Regions from separate parts of the Plantibacter sp. VKM Ac-2885 genome, predicted to be linked through region 2. Evidence: riboswitches for the same ligand, from Rfam matches in the RefSeq annotation. Region 2 holds a riboswitch; the other holds the start of a gene.

Region 1 (8,086 bases), on a different contig from region 2:
GATCTACGGCACCGAGCACCGGGCACCCGAGATCGCGAAGGCCTACGTCTCCGCGATCCGCGACATCGTCGTGGCGCTCGGCATCTCCGACGCGAAGATGGAGCGCGGGAACCTCCGCTGCGACGCCAACATCTCGCTGCGCCCGCGCGGCCAGGAGAAGCTCGGCACGCGTACCGAGACGAAGAACGTCAACTCCCTGCGTTCCGTCGAGCGCGCCGTCCGCTACGAGATCCAGCGGCAGGCGGCGATCCTCAAGGACGGCGGATCCATCGTCCAGGAGACGCGGCATTGGCACGAGGACACCGGTGCCACGTCCGCCGGCCGGCCGAAGAGCGACGCCGACGACTACCGGTACTTCCCGGAGCCCGACCTGCTCCCGGTCGTGCCGTCGCCCGAACTCATCGAGGAACTCCGAGCGGCCCTGCCCGAGCAGCCGGCCGTCCGCCGCCGTCGGCTGAAGAGCGAGTGGGGCTTCACCGACCTGGAGTTCCAGGACGTCGTGAACGGTGGTCTGCTGAACGAGATCACGGCCACCGTCGAGGCCGGCGCCGCTCCGGCCGCCGCACGGAAGTGGTGGACGGGCGAGATCTCGCGGATCGCGAACCAGCGCGACGTCGAGGCGACGAGCCTCGTGTCACCCGAGCACGTCGCGGCTCTCGCGGCGCTCGTCGAGGCCGGAACGCTCAACGACAAGCTCGCACGCCAGGTGCTCGAGGGCGTCATCGACGGGGAGGGCACTCCTCAGGAGGTCATCGACGCTCGCGGTCTCGCACTCGTGTCCGACGACGGTCCGCTGATCGCCGCCATCGACGAGGCACTGGCCGCTCAGCCGGACGTCCTCGCCAAGATCCGCGACGGCAAGGTCCAGGCCGCCGGCGCGGTCATCGGCGCCGTGATGAAGGCGATGCGCGGACAGGCCGATGCGGCGCGTGTGCGCGAACTCGTCCTGGAGCGCGCCTCGCAGTAGCGGTCACTGCTGCACCCTCGGGCCCGAGCCACCGTCGATGACGGCGGCTCGGGCCCGATGTCGTCGGCCAGGGGAAGCCCTGGTGTCGACTGCTGGCCCGGCATACACTTCCGCCATGCTGGTCGAAGGCACCATGCGGTGGCAGGTCACGGAAGACGCTCCGATGGCCCTCATGCTGGCGCTCGCGTTCCGCGACATGGCAGGGCTCGGGGGGCGATGCGTCGCGCAGCTTCCGGCAGTCACGCCGGGGCTGGAGCGGATCGACGTCGCCGGCCTCGACCTCGACGCGCTCGCCGTCCAGTTCGACGGCTGGTGGACCGGGATCGCCCGTCGCGACACGCGCCTGTTCATGGCCGAGGTCCGCCCACCCCACTTCGAGGTGTTCGATCGAGCCCTCGACCTGCAGGAGCTCGCCTACCGGGCGTACGACGACGCGCACCGCTGGGCGTCGGCTCGCATCCGGGAGTACGAGCGCGCGCTCGCAGGCCGATCGCCGAGTCGCCTCACCGACGTCTACGAACTCATCCGCGAGCGTCAGTTCGAGTTGCGCCGGCAATCCAGCTCGTTCCGGTTGGACCTCGAGGTGCTCCCGATCTGCCGACCGGGTGCCTGGGTGGTCGCGCCCGACACGATCGTGGTCAGTGAGTCGCTCCGGGACGACCGGGAGGCCTTCCGCGAATGGCTACGGCCGCTGGTCCACGGCCTGGTCTGATCCGCTCGCGACGCGCTCGACCGGCCGACGGGTCGGGTTCAGGAGCACGACCGCGATGATCGAGCCGACAGCGCCGGCAGCCGCCATCGCGGCGGTGAGCGGGTGGGAGATCTCCGCGAAGGGCATGATGAAGGCGCTCGCGAGTGCGATCCACACGGCGACGTGTGCTGGCTTGCGTTCCGGGTCGAGGCGCAGCTTGCGGGGGTGCTCGACGCGGCCGAGGAGTGTGCCGACGCCCGCGAGCAGGACCGCGACGACGAGCAGCACGACCGGTCGGGTCCACCACCACGCGGCGCTCAGCGGTTCCGCGAAGGGGATGCCGAGGGCGAGCTGGAGACCGGCGACCGCGATGATCAGGGGGAGATGCCAGAGGTACACCGTCATCAGCCGGGACCCGATGAGGAAGACGACCGCTCGCGCGGCGCGGGTCCGCATGATGGCGGTGAGTAGCGGGTGCACCAGGGCGAGCAGGGCGAGCTGCCCGACGCCGAGGACGACGAGGGGGAGGGTCGGCGGGTTGAGGTTGCCGAGCATGCTGGTCGAGTACGGCATCCAGGTCGTGATCGGCACGAGCGCACCGTAGGAGACGAGCACCACGGCCACGAGGACGAGGCGCGGAACGGAGCGGAGACGTCCGTCGGCCAGGAAGAACCCGAACTGCTGCAGCAGCGGCCAGACGAACACCAGGTTGACGAGACCGATGCCCAGGAGGCCGGTCGAGTAACGGACCACGTCGACGAGTATCACGCCGGCTAGCAGCGCCGCACAGGTCAGGAAGGGGTGGCGGTCGTGGCAGGTGGCGAGGAACGGGGCGACCGCCTGGCAGAGCAGGTAGGCGGCCAGGAACCAGAGCGGGGACCCGACGCCTGCGGCGACGGCCTCGATGATGGCGGGGTCGACACCGAACGCCCCGGCGAGCCACAGCCCCGCGGCGAGGAAGAGCAGGACCGGGATCGTCGGCAGGGCGAGTCGGAAGACCCGGGACCGGAGGAAGTCGCTGGTCCCGCCACCACGTCGGACGGTGCTGCGCCAGCCGGTGATCGTCGCGAAGCCGCCCACGATGAAGAACAGCGGCATGATCTGGCCGAACCAGGTACCCGTGTCGAACCAGGGTTGCTGCTCCAACGCTCGGGAGATGCCGATCGCGCCGTCCGGCTCGACGGCCACCGCGACCATCAGGAGGTGGACGATGACGACCGTCACGACGCACGCGACGCGCACGAGGTCGAGGGCGAGGTCCCGCCCGGAGAGGTCTGGGACCGCCGGGGCCGACCCGGTCCGCGTTCGCGTGCTCATCGCCGGACAGCCTAGCGTCGCCGGGCCCTCCCGCCTCGGCCCTTGTGGAGAGCGTGTCGGAGGCGACTGCGACAATGGAGGCATGAGTCGGCAGGATGGAGCGTCTCGTCGCGTCTCGGCGCACGATGCCGACGACAGCGGTACCCCCATCCTCCACGTCGACATGGACGCGTTCTTCGTCTCGGTCGAGCTCTTGGAACGGCCCGAACTGCGCGGTCTGCCGATCATCGTCGGCAACAAGGAGGGGCGGTCGGTCGTCACCTCCGCCAGTTACGAGGCTCGCCGGTACGGCGTGCGCGCGGCGATGCCGGTGTCCCAGGCGATGCGCCTCTGTCCGAGCGCCGTCGTGTTGCCGCCCCACCACGGCAGGTACCGCGAGTACTCCGACCGGGTGATGGAGGTGTTCGAGTCGGTCACGCCGCTCGTCGAGCCGCTGAGCATCGACGAGGCCTTCCTCGACGTCTCCGGTGCGGTCCGGTTGCTCGGGAGCCCGCGGACGATCGCCGCGCTCGTGAAGCAACGGGTCCTCGACGCGACCGGTCTGCCGTGCTCGGTCGGCCTGGCGTCGACGAAATACGTCGCGAAGCTCGCCTCCGGCCTGTCGAAGCCCGACGGCCTGCTGGTCGTGCCCGCCGACGAGACCCTGGCGTTCCTCCACCCGTTGCCGGTGGGTGCGCTGTGGGGCGTCGGTGGTCGGACGGAGGAGCAGCTGACGAACCGGGGCATCCGCACCATCGGTCAGCTCGCCTCCACCCCCTTGTCAATGCTCCAGCGCGCGGTCGGTGAGGCCTCCGGTCGCCGACTCCTCGAGCTCGCGAACGGGATCGATCCGCGCGGCATCGAGCTGGCACGACGCGAGAAGAGCGTCAGCCACGAGGTGACCTTCCCGACGGACGTCTCGGACCCGACCATCCTCAAGCGCGAGCTGCTGAACCTCGCCGGCCTCGTCGCGATCCGGCTCCGGAAGGGCGGCTACGCCGGACGGACGATCAGCATCCGCGTCCGCTATGCGGACTTCAGCGTCGTCACCCGGTCGCGCACCATCGGCGAGGCCACGAACGTCGGGCGTCGGGTCTACGACGAGGCGGCGTCGCTGTTCGACGACCTCGATCGCGGCGGACGCCTCGTGCGCCTCGTCGGGGTGAAGGTCGACCAGCTCGTCCCCGCCGATGAGGCCGGTGCCGGGCTCTGGGACCCGGACGAGGAGTGGCGTGAAGCCGAGCAGACGATCGACCGGGTCGCGAGCCGGTTCGGCGATCTCGCGATCGCTCCCGCCTCCCTCCTCGGCAAGCCGAGGCGTCGCGGACTCGGCAGTCGCGGAGACTCGCAGGGTGCTGGGAGCACGGATCAACCCCTTGGACCGGTGGATACCGAGCGGTAGCCTCGCGGTATGACGAATCTCGTGGAGAAGCTGGCAGAACAGGCGAAGGGGCTCGGCGTGTCCGCAGCCTACGGGGAGCAGCAGGACGTCGACGGCACGAAGCTCGTGCCCGTCGCACTGACGTACTACGGCTTCGGCGGCGGCTCCGAGGGCGACGGCGACGACGCCCCGAGCGGCGGCGGTGGCGGTGGCGTCTCGATCCCGGTCGGTGCCTACATCAAGACCGACGAGGGTCTCCGTTTCGACCCGAACCTCATCTCGCTCATCGCCGTCGCGATCCCGTTCATCTGGGTGAGCGGCAAGGCTCTGGCCGGCCTGATCAAGGCCCTCAAGAAGTAGCCCTCCCCGTCGCACCCCTGTCGTGCGACTGCGCACGGCAGGGGTTAGACTCGTGCCACCACGGGAGTCCGGTGAACCGGGCTGAGAGGAAGGTATTCGCCTTCGACCGTCGAACCTGATCTGGATCATGCCAGCGCAGGGAGACCATTTCTCGCTATCCCGTGCTCTTTTCCGTCTACAGGAAGGGCACGTATCGTGTCAGCATCGACCAAGATCTCACCCTCTGAACGCGTTGCGTCGCGGACCTTGCGCTGGAGGGTCGTCGACATCGTCGTGGTCGCCGTGCTCGGCGTCGCGACCGGCCTCATCTTCTGGGCGTGGAACACGCTCGGATCACTCTGGTACGCGGGCGCCAGCGCCGTCACGCCCGGTTTCGGCGGGATCGCCGTCGGAATCTGGCTCCTCGGTGGGGTGCTCGGCGGACTCATCATCCGGAAGCCCGGCGCAGCGCTTCTCGTCGAGACCATCGGAGCGATCGTCTCGGCCCTCATCGGCAACGCATGGGGTGTCACGACGGTGTACTCCGGCCTCGCCCAGGGCCTCGGTGCTGAGCTGGTGTTCGCGGCGCTCGCGTACAAGCGCTTCGGCCTCGTTCCGGCGATCCTCGCCGGTGCCGGAGCCGGGGCCGGCGCGTGGCTCCTCGAGCTCGTGATGTCGGGCAACCTCGAGAAGGGTGTCGAGTTCAACGCGATCTACCTCGGTTCGCTGCTCGTCTCGGGCGCGATCCTCGCCGGTGTCGTCGGATGGGCACTCGTCAGGGCACTCGCGTCGACCGGAGCGCTCAGTCGGTTCGCGTCGGGGCGGGACGCTCGGCGCGAGGTCTGATCGTGCCGGGAACGGCTGCGACCGGTCCGGCGCGCGTCGTCGCGCGGGACTGGGGGTGGCGTCATGCCGGTCGGAAGGCCTGGGCGGTGCGCGACCTCGACCTCGTGATCGAACCGGGCGAACGGGTCCTCCTCCTGGGGGCGTCCGGTGCCGGCAAGTCGACGCTGATCCACGCACTGGCCGGCGTCCTCGGCGGCGCGGACGAGGGGGAGTCCCACGGCTCGCTCCTCGTGGACGGCGTTCCGCCTGAACGGGCGAGGGGTCGCATCGGGCTCGTGCTGCAGGATCCCGACTCGCAGGTGATCCTGTCCAAGGTCGGTGACGACGTCGCCTTCGGCTGCGAGAACCTCGGCGTCGAGCGCGAGGAGATCTGGCGCCGCGTGGACGCCTCACTGGAGGCCGTTGGACTGGACCTGCCGCTGGACCACTCGACCTCGGCGCTGTCCGGCGGTCAGAAACAGCGGCTGGCCCTCGCCGGCGTACTCGCCATGCACCCCTCGCTCCTCCTGCTCGACGAACCGACCGCGAACCTCGACCCGGCCGGGGTGGCGGAGGTGCGGGACGCCGTCGCTCGGCTGGTCGATGACGGTTCGTCCACCCTGGTCGTCATCGAACACCGCGTCGACGTCTGGCGCGAGCTGATGACCAGGGTCGTCGTGCTCGACGCCGACGGCGGTGTCCTCGCCGACGGGCCACCCGACCTCGTCCTCGACGACGTCGGGCAGCGCCTGGCCGATGCGGGCGTCTGGGTGCCGGGCATCCCGCTGGGGTTGGCCCCTCGTCCGGTGTCCGGCCCATCAGCGGCGGTCATCACGACCGACGACCTGGCGATCGGTCGAACGCGGAAGCAGCCGGTGCAGGAGCACCTGGGGCTCGCGGTGCCCGAGGGCGCGGCGACCGTCATCGTCGGCCCCAACGGGGCGGGGAAGTCCACGCTCGCGCTCACGCTGGCGGGACTGCTACCGGAGATCACGGGGACGGTGACCGCCGCTCCGCAGCTCGCCGGCAGGCTGGGATCCCGGCCGATACGCTGGAAGTCCACCGAGTTGCTCACGCGCATCGGGACGGTCTTCCAGGATCCCGAGCACCAGTTCGTCTCATCGACCGTGCGGAACGAGCTCGGTGTCGGCCTGCAGGCCCTCCGCTGGTCCCGGACCGCCATCGACGAGCGGGTCTCCGAGATCCTCGAGGCGCTCGGATTGGGTCGTCTCGCCGAGGCGAACCCGTTCAGTCTCTCGGGCGGTCAGAAGCGCCGGTTGTCGGTGGCCACCGTCCTCGCCGCCCGACCGGCGGTCATGGTCCTCGACGAGCCGACGTTCGGGCAGGATCGACGCACGTGGCTGTCGCTCGTCCGCCTGCTGCAGCAGGAGCTCGAGCGCGGCGCGACGATCGTCTCCGTCACGCATGACGCGGGGGTCGTCGAGCATCTGGGCGACCATCGCATCCTCCTCGAACCGCTGGAACTCGGGAGGCGGGCTGCATGACGAGCGTCACTGCAGCGGAGCGCTCGACGGTGTTGCACGATCGACCGCCACTCGACCGGGTGAATCCGGTGACGAAGGTGCTGGCCGTCCTCATCCTGTCCGTCCCGTTGCTGCTGACGATCGACTGGGTGAGTGCGAGCACGGCGGTGCTGCTCGAAGTGATGCTGTTTCCGCTCTCCGGCCTGCGGTTCACCGCGTTGCTGAAGCGGGCCCTGCCGGTGCTCGTCTTCGCGCCCATCGGCGGGATCAGCATGCTGTTGTACGCGAAGCCGGGAGGGACGGAGTACCTGTCGCTCGGGTTCGTCCGCGTGACGGACAACTCGATCGAACTGGCGGTCGCCGTGACGATCCGCGTGTTGGCGCTCGGTCTCCCGACGATCCTGCTCTTCGCGCGGGTGGATCCGACCGATCTGGCCGACGGGCTGTCCCAGATCGCGAAGCTGCCGTCGCGGTTCGTGCTCGGGATCCTCGCTGGAGCGCGGATGCTCGGACTCTTCATCGACGATTGGCGCAGTCTCGCGCTCGCCCGTCGTGCCCGTGGGCTGGGGGACCGGGGAGTGGTCCGGCGGTTCGCGTCCATGGCGTTCGTGCTGCTGGTGTTCGCCATCCGCCGCGGGAGCAAACTCGCGACGGCGATGGAGGCGCGGGGGTTCGGGGCACCGATCGAACGCACCTGGGCCAGACCGTCCCGCCTGGGCCGGGCCGATCTTCTGGCCGTCCTGGTGACGATCGCGATCATGGCCCTCGCGCTGTCCACGGCGGTCCTCGCCGGTACGTTCCGGGTCGTGGGCCAGTGAGCGCGGTTCCGCCGGTCCTGCTCATCGACGGACGGTCGGGCACGGGGAAGACGACGCTCGCCTCCTCGGTGGCGTCCGCGTTGACGGCCAGCACGGTCGTCCACATGGACGACCTGTATCCGGGGTGGGAGGGGCTCGACGAGGGTGCTCGACTCCTCGTCGAGTGGATCCTCGAACCGTTCGCCGAGCGGCGCGCGGGGGAGTGGCGGCGCTGGGACTGGGAACGGTCCGCCCGTGCGGAGGCGCACCTCGTGCCGAGCGACCGTCCACTCATCGTCGAGGGTT
Region 2 (8,086 bases):
GCGAAGCCCTTCGACTTCGGCTTGCGGGCGAGCGCGATGATGCCGAGCACGAGCGAGGCGATCGGCAGGAGCACGAACGACGGCGCGACGATCGCGGCGATCGACAGGGCGAACGCGATGATCGACAGTGTCTGGGTGGAGCTCTCGCGGTCGGCGGCCGTCGCAGCAGGCACGGGTGCGAGGGGCAGGGGGGTCGTCGGCTGTGTCGGCGCGACCTCCTGCACGGGCGTCGCCTGGGTGAGGGGCGCAGGGCCGAACGATTCGGTCGGGGCGTCGGCCAGGGTCACGTCCTCGGCGGGCGAGATCGTGGTGGACTCGGTGGTGGCTGAGGCGGACATGAGGTGGGTTTCCTTCCTCCGCGGTGTGCGGAGCTGACTCCGCACGGTGCGGAGCTGATCGGTTGATGGTTCCAGCCTCCTCGGATCGCCGCCGGGGCGCGTCGCCCGTGCGCCCGATCTCCCGTCCTCCCGCTGGATGATCCTGCGCGTCCGCTCCATGGGTCTCCGGTACCGCCGCCGTCGCCAGCACGGTTCGGGCTGACCCTCGGAAACGGGACACCGGGCTTCCGCAGGCGACAGCTGTGCGTTTATCCTGACGCCCATGACCCGCCGCATCGGGGCCGCTGTGCTCGCCCTGCTCGGAGCCTCCGCGCTCGCCCTCACCGCAGCCGTCCCGGCAGCCTCCGCCGCGACCACCTCGAGCTGGGCGACGTGGCCCACGTTCTCCGGTGCATCGGGGTCGTACCAGGGCACGATGACCCTTGCTGGGCAACCCGCCCTCACCGCGGCGTTGACGAGCGACTCGGTCGGTGGCGGTGGCGTCGGCGTCATCTCGGGCGCCTCCACCTGGCTGGCGGCGTCGACACCGGTCGGTGCGAAGTACGGCAGCAGCCGCGATCAGCCCTACCTGAACCTCCGCCCGAAGGCGAACAACGCGGCGTCGCCCTCGACCACCACCTACTCCTTCGCGACGCCGACACCGCCGTCCGGCTGGACGTTCGTCCTCGGTGACATCGACGCCGACCAGGTCACCGTGACGGCGATCGGCCCCGACGGTGTGGCACTCACCCCCGACGAGCTCGGGTTCAACGGAGGCTTCAACTACTGCGCTCCCGGACTGGTCGGCAAGCCGTCGTGCACCGGTTCCGCAACGGACGTCCCCACCTGGGATCCGGCGACGCAGGTGCTCCGCGGCAATGACGCAGCACAGGACACCGCCGGTGCAGCGGGGTGGTTCGAGCCGTCCGCCCCGATCTCCAGCCTCACCTTCTCGTTCCGGCAGCGGTCGGGTGCGCCCGTCTACCAGGCGTGGTTCGCGTCGATCGCACGTGACGTGACCGGCACCGTGACCGACCAGACCACTGGCCCGCTGGACGGTGTCGGCGTCCGCCTCATCGACCGCGACGGTCGGGTGGTGGCGTCGACCACGACCGCCGGCGGCGGCGCCTACACCTTCGCCGGCTACTTCGCGACCGACGGCTACACCGTGCAGCTCGTCCCGCCGGCCGGGAAGATCGCGGAGACCACCTCACGAGTCGGCGCCGACCTCACGACCGGCGATGCCGTCGCGGACTTCGCCGTCCGTGACATCGTGCCCGTCGCCGTGTCCGGCACCGCGCTCGACACGGACGGTGTGCCGATCGTCGGAGCCACGGTCACGATCGACGGCGCGGGCAGCGTCACCACCGACACCGACGGGAACTACCTCTTCGACACCGTGCCGGTCGGCGACCACACGGTGGTCATCACGCCGCCCGATGGTTACGCGGTGCAGAGCCCGCCGAACGCCTTCACGGTCCCGGTCGGCAGCGAGACACCCATCACCGAGCAGGACTTCGTGCTCGTCGCGAACCCGAGCCTCGGCGGCGTGGTCACGTCCGGCGGTGTCGGTGTGGCCGGCGTCACCGTGAGCGTCGACGGTCCGAACGGTGTCGAGAGCGCCGTCACGGCCGCCGACGGTTCCTACCGCTTCCCGCTCCTGCCCGCGGGTGCCTACGAGGTCTCGATCGTCGCCCCGGAGGGGTACGTCGTCTCCGGAGCGGCCACCCGGGAGGAGGAGCTCGCCGGCACCGATCTCGACGCGATCGACTTCGAGCTCGCTCGGCTCGGCACCGTCATCGGCGACGTCCGGACGGACAGCGACGCCCCGGTGCCCGCAGCGACGGTCACGGTGACGACGCCGGGCGGCCCGGTCGCCCTGATCACGACGGCCGAGGGCTCCTACGGGCTCGCCGACCTGGCGCCGGGCAGCTACGAGGTCACGCTGACCGTCCCGGCCGGGTACTCGGTGCCCGCGGGTGGCGCCACGACCGCCACCGTCGTCGTCGGTACGGACGGCGCGGTCCAGACGGTGCCCACCTTCGTGCTCGTCGCCGACGCCGTCCTCGGCGGCCTCGCCGGAACGGTCGAGACGGACGCCGGTGCTCCGATCGCGGACGTGACCGTGACCGTCGAGACCCCGGCAGGCCCGGTCGACGTCACGACGGACGCCGACGGCGCCTACGACCTCGGCGGCCTCGCGCCAGGTTCCTACGAGGTGTCCGTGACGATGCCGGAGGGCTACACCGCCGAGGGCGCCACGACGGCGACCGTGGTCGTCGCCGCAGACGGTTCCGTCGTCTCGGTACCGGCCTTCGTCCTCGTTCCCGACGCCGTCGTCCCCGTGCCGTCGACGAACCCGAGCGACCCCGCGGTTCCGAGCAACGCGGGTCGTCTGCCCTCGACCGGTGCGGACGCGATGCCGTGGATCGTCGCGGCCGGAGCGCTCTTCGTGCTCGGTGCCGCAGGTGTCGTCATCGCGGCCGTCCTGCGTCGTCGACGCGCGAATCGGGACGAGCTGTCCGGCGAATGACCGTTTGAACGACCCCTCGGGGAGGGGAGGGTGCGGCTCGTCCGTAGACTTGGGCGAGCCGCGCCCCGCCCTGGAGTGCGGGTCGCACTGCTGAACGGGGATCCGTGGACATCATCGGGTGGGTGAACGACGCCGCGACGGCGCTGCCCGATCCGGTGATCTGGCTCATCGGACTCCTGTTCACGACCGCCGAGTCCGGCCTCTGGCTCGGCCTCGTCGTCCCCGGTGAACCGGTGGTGCTCCTCCTCGCGGCCATGCTCGACTCCGCCCCCGGTGCCCTCGTGCTGTTCCTCGCGGTCGCCCTCGGCGGGTCACTCGGGGACCAGCTCGGCTACCTCGTCGGTCGTCGTTCCGGTGGTCGCCTCCGTGACTCGGCCATCGTCCGGCGTCTCGGCGTCGACGGCTGGGACCGCGCGGTCGAGGCGCTCGAGCGACGCGGGGCCCAGGCCGTCTTCCTCACGAGGCTCGTCCCCGTGCTCCGGTGCCTGACACCGACCGCCGCCGGGGTCGCCCGCGTGCCCTACCGGTCGTTCCTCGCGGCATCGCTGCTGGGTTCCCTCCTCTGGTCCGCCGTCTACGTCGGGGTCGGCTCCCTCGTCCGCGCCACGCTCGACACGGTCCGCCAGTACCTCGGCGCCACCGGCTGGGTGCTGCTGTTCGCGCTCGTCGTGTTGGTCACGGTGGTCGCGATCGCCCGATTCCGCCGAGGTGCCGCGATCCCCGGCGACGAGGCGATGATCCCGGTGACCCTGCACGAGAAGACGCCGCTCGCACGCCTCCGGACGCAGCTGTTCTCCGACGACGACTGGAAGAACCTGCCGAACGCGATCACGGCAGGACGCATCGTCCTGCTCCCGGTGTTCGCCGCCCTGGTGATCACCGGCTCCTACTGGGCTGCGCTCGTCGTCGGTGCGGTGGTGTTCCTGAGCGACGTCGCCGACGGGCAGATCGCGCGCCGCATGGGCACGGTCTCCGCGCTCGGCACCTGGCTCGACGGCGTGGCCGATCGCCTGACCGTGGTCGTGGTCGCCGCGTCGTTCGCCATCGCGCAGATCATCCCGTGGCAGGTGTTCGTGGTCATGATCGTCCCCGACCTCCTGCTCGCGTTCGTCGCCGTCGTCGCCTTCCGCGGGACGCCGGAGGTGCCGGTGAGCATCGCCGGCAAGATCCGGACGGTGTTCCTCTTCGTCGGCTTCTTCGCGCTGCTCATCGGCCTCGCGCTCGGCGGCGGGGATCCTGCGTCGGCGCTCTACCGGGTCTTCGGCGGGGTCGGCTTCGTCGCGATCCTCCTCGGACTCCTCGGCCACTTCGTCGCGGCGACCCAGTATGCGCGACGCATGGTCGTCACCTGGCAGCGACAGGGCGTCCGCGCGGCCCGCTGACCGCCGCGCCGACCGCCGTCGGAGGTCGCCGCCGGAGGGCACACGGCCACAGCGCAGGCGGTGTCGTTTAGGCTCGGAGCATGCCAGTCGACTATCCGGACCTCGTCATCTTCGACTGCGACGGCACGCTCGTCGACACGGAACGCATCTCCGTCCGGGTGAACCTGCAGCTACTCAACGAGGTCGGCGGCGACTACACCGAGGCCGAGGTGCGGGAGCTCTTCGTCGGCGCCTCGCTCGAGACGTACGCGACGCTCGTCGAGCAGCGCCTCGGGAAGCCGCTCGAGGCCGACTGGATCCAGCGCTGGAGCGACATGTTCCGCGGCATCTGCGAGCGCGAGCTCGAGGCGGTCGACGGGGTCGTCGACGCCCTCGACGGTATCGCTGCGACCGGGGTGCCGCTGTGCGTCGCCTCGAACGGGATGCTGCACGACGTCGTCCGCAACCTCGGGCAGGTGGGCATCCACGACCGCTTCGACGGGCGCATCTTCAGCGCGACCGACGTCGCCGTCGGCAAGCCCGCACCCGACCTCTTCCTGCACGCCGCCGCCGACTTCGACACGGCCCCCGAGCGGTGCGCGGTCATCGAGGACAGCGTCGTCGGCGTGCTGGCTGCCCGCGCGGCCGGCATGACGGTCTACGCCTACGCCGGTGGCATGACGCCCGCCGAGCGGCTCGTCGGCGACGGCACCCACGTCTTCGACGACATGCGTCTGCTGCCCGACCTCATCCGCGACACCTGGGCGACCTCCGCGGCACGCTAGCCCGCCCTGCGGAGTGGCAGACGCTCTCGCTCTCTCACCGCTAACCGATCGTGTCGCGTGCGTCCGTCTCCCGAGCTGCCCGCGCATAGAGGTGCTGCAGGACGAGTGAAATGACCCCGGCGCCGATCATGGACCACGCCTTCACCGGCTCAACACCTCGGATGAGCAACACGGCGCCGCCCACAGTCAGAACTGCGGCCAGCGTGACCGCGACCCATCGGATCTTGACGAGGAAGGCGAGCCACATAGGGCGACTGTAGGCCAAGCCATTGCGCAAGTCCAGGTCTGATATTTCAGGATGAGCTGGCCGCCATCAGTCTCGACTCCGGAGCTCTGGGAATTCGGACTCGTCCTCGCGGACGGTCGACGTGGTCGGTGCGGTCTGCGTTTGCGTGCCGACGGGCCCGGCCGCCGGCGACGTCGACGCGTCCTGCTCCTCGGCGCGACGTCGGGTGCGTTCGCCGCCGCGCTTGACGGCACGGTCGAACAGCTGCGGGCCGGTTGTCGCCAAGCGCTTCCAGGGGAGGGTGCCCTCGATCTCGATCTGCAGGGAGAAGCTCAGCAGGGTGCGGATGACGACGATGATCGCGAGGACGAGTGCGTCGGTCAGCGATGGCGTCGACGTGACCGTCTTCACGAGGTCGGCGGCCACGAGGATCTCCAGCCCGAGCAGGATGACCGAGCCGATCGTCTCCCGCAGCATCCGGAAGGCCCGTGCGCCGTCGCGCGTGCTCCACCACAGGCGGGCCGAGAGGGTGACGGCGATCACGAAGCCCACGACCATCGCCCCGACACCGGCGACCTCGAAGACGATGGTGACCAGCTCGAAGAAGTCCATCCCTCCATCATCCTCGCCCGCCCGCTGGACCGGAAGCCGGGCCGACCCGCTAGGGTGGTCGCGAGTGACACGGGGTGCCGATCCCACGACGATCGGCTGAGAACACACCCGTCGAACCTGATCTCGTTAGTCCGAGCGAAGGGATGTCGCGAATGAGCATTCGCACACCGCAGCAGTCTGCCCACCCGTCCACCGACGACTCGTCCGTCGGCGAGTTCGCGAGCGCGTCCGGGGACCTCCTCGACCGCCTGCGCGAGTGCACGCCGCTCGTCCAATCGATCACGAACGCCGTGGTGACCAACTTCACCGCGAACGTCCTGCTCGCCATCGGCGCCGCTCCGGCGATGACCGACATCCCCACCGAGGCCGGGCCGTTCGCCCGCATCGCCTCCGGGGCCCTCCTCAATCTCGGGACGCCGCAGACGGAGCAGCGCGAGGCCATGGTCGAGGCCGCCACCGCCGCGAACGACGCCGGCACCCCGTGGGTGCTCGACCCCGTCGCCGTCGGCTTCCTGCCGGTACGGACGGCGCTCGCCGCCGAACTCCTCGCGCTGCGGCCGACGGTCGTCCGCGGCAACGCCAGCGAGATCATCGCCCTCGCTGGACTGGGCGCCGGCGGTCGCGGGGTCGACAGCACCGACTCGGTGGACAGCGCGATCAAGGCGGCCACCGCGATCGCCCGTGCCTCGGGTGCCGTCGTCGCGATCTCCGGCCCGACGGACGTCATCACCGACGGTGAGCGCATCGTCCGCTGCTCGAACGGGCACGCCTTGCTCACCCTCGTGACGGGCGGTGGCTGTGCCCTCGGTGCCGTGCTCGCCGCCTTCGCGTCACTTGACGACGACCGGCTGCTGACGACGGTCGCGGCCACCACCGCGTACACGGTCGCCGCGCAGCTGGCGGCCGCGGAGAGCCGTGGCCCCGGCTCCTTCGCTCCCGCCTTCCTCGACCACCTCCAACTCCTCGACGCGGACACCGTCCGCAGCCTGGCGGTGATCGCGTGAGCGCCTCGACCACCGCGGACCTGGTCCTCGCGGCACGCTCGCACGCCGAGCTCGTGCGCCGTGGCATCGCCACCTACCTCGTCACGGACGCCTCGGCCAGCGGCGATCGCGGTGTCCTCGACGTCGTGCGCCGGGCCGTCGACGGCGGGGTGACCGCGGTCCAGCTGCGGGAGAAGACCGCGTCGGCGCGAGAATTGTTCGACCTGACCGTGCGTGCGGCGGAGGTCGTCGCCGGGCGGGCGCTGCTCCTCGTCGACGATCGGGTGGACGTGTTCCTCGCCGCCCGTTCCGCCGGTGCCGTCGTCCACGGCGTCCACGTGGGTCAGAGCGATCTCCCGGTCGACGCCGTGCGTCGCATCGTGGGTCAGGCCGCCGTCGTGGGACTGACGGCGAACACCTCGGCGCACCTCGACGCGGTCGCAGCGCTGCCTCCCGGGACCGTCGACTACCTCGGCGTCGGCGTCATCCGCCCGACGACGACCAAGCCGGACCACCCGGAGCCGCTGGGCATGGAGGGGTTCGCCGCGATCGCCGCCGCGACCCCGCTCCCGTGCGTTGCGATCGGCGGTGTCTCGCTGGAGGACACGGTCGAGCTGCATGCCGCCGGTGCCGCCGGGCTCGCCGTGGTCTCGGCCATCTGCGCCGCCGACGATCCGGCGGCCGCCGCCCGGGCGTTCCGCAGCGCCTGGATCGAGGTCTCGGCATGAGCGCCGTGGAACAGACGATGACGCCGGTTTCGTCGACCTCGAACCGGGTGCACGGTCGACGACCGGTCGTGGTCCGCGAGACACCCCGGGTGCTGAGCATCGCCGGGACCGACCCGACCGGTGGTGCCGGGATCCAGGCCGACCTCAAGAGCATCGCCGCGAACGGCGGGTACGGCATGGCGGTCGTCACCGCGCTCGTCGCGCAGAACACCCGGGGCGTCCGATCCGTGCACACCCCGCCCGTCGGGTTCCTCCGGGAGCAGTTGGACGCGGTCGCGGACGACGTGGTGATCGACGCGGTCAAGATCGGGATGCTGGGCGACGTCGCGATCATCGACACCGTGTCGACCTGGCTGCAGGAGACCGTGACCGGACCCGTCGTCCTCGACCCGGTGATGGTCGCGACGAGCGGCGACCGCCTCCTCCACCGCGACGCTGAGGCGGCCATGCGCGCGCTCCTCCCGCACGTCGACCTCGTCACCCCGAACCTCCCCGAACTCGCCGTCCTCGCGGACGAGCCGGTGGCGACGAGCTGGGCCGA

The links. Region 2 has a riboswitch for thiamine pyrophosphate ahead of thiM (hydroxyethylthiazole kinase). Riboswitches for the same ligand answer to the same signal wherever they lie in the genome.
Region 1: another riboswitch for thiamine pyrophosphate. It lies ahead of ITJ66_RS09455 (ECF transporter S component); the one in region 2 lies ahead of thiM (hydroxyethylthiazole kinase).

What each region holds. Positions count from the first base shown of each region.
Region 1 is NZ_JADKSK010000001.1:1,958,781-1,966,866, forward strand. Features, by position in the region: gene gatB (Asp-tRNA(Asn)/Glu-tRNA(Gln) amidotransferase subunit GatB) at 1-967, shown strand, start outside; gene ITJ66_RS09435 (hypothetical protein) at 1,083-1,679, shown strand; gene ITJ66_RS09440 (acyltransferase) at 1,650-2,975, opposite strand; gene dinB (DNA polymerase IV) at 3,058-4,356, shown strand; gene ITJ66_RS09450 (hypothetical protein) at 4,366-4,695, shown strand; TPP riboswitch at 4,746-4,854, shown strand; gene ITJ66_RS09455 (ECF transporter S component) at 4,891-5,520, shown strand; gene ITJ66_RS09460 (ABC transporter ATP-binding protein) at 5,523-7,004, shown strand; gene ITJ66_RS09465 (energy-coupling factor transporter transmembrane protein EcfT) at 7,001-7,801, shown strand; gene ITJ66_RS09470 (hypothetical protein) at 7,798-8,086, shown strand, end outside.
Region 2 is NZ_JADKSK010000002.1:413,982-422,067, forward strand. Features, by position in the region: gene ITJ66_RS14515 (stage II sporulation protein M) at 1-338, opposite strand, end outside; gene ITJ66_RS14520 (carboxypeptidase regulatory-like domain-containing protein) at 601-2,850, shown strand; gene ITJ66_RS14525 (CDP-alcohol phosphatidyltransferase family protein) at 2,955-4,232, shown strand; gene ITJ66_RS14530 (HAD family phosphatase) at 4,313-4,996, shown strand; gene ITJ66_RS14535 (hypothetical protein) at 5,037-5,243, opposite strand; gene ITJ66_RS14540 (DUF1622 domain-containing protein) at 5,310-5,834, opposite strand; TPP riboswitch at 5,895-5,995, shown strand; gene thiM (hydroxyethylthiazole kinase) at 5,987-6,838, shown strand; gene thiE (thiamine phosphate synthase) at 6,835-7,545, shown strand; gene ITJ66_RS14555 (bifunctional hydroxymethylpyrimidine kinase/phosphomethylpyrimidine kinase) at 7,542-8,086, shown strand, end outside.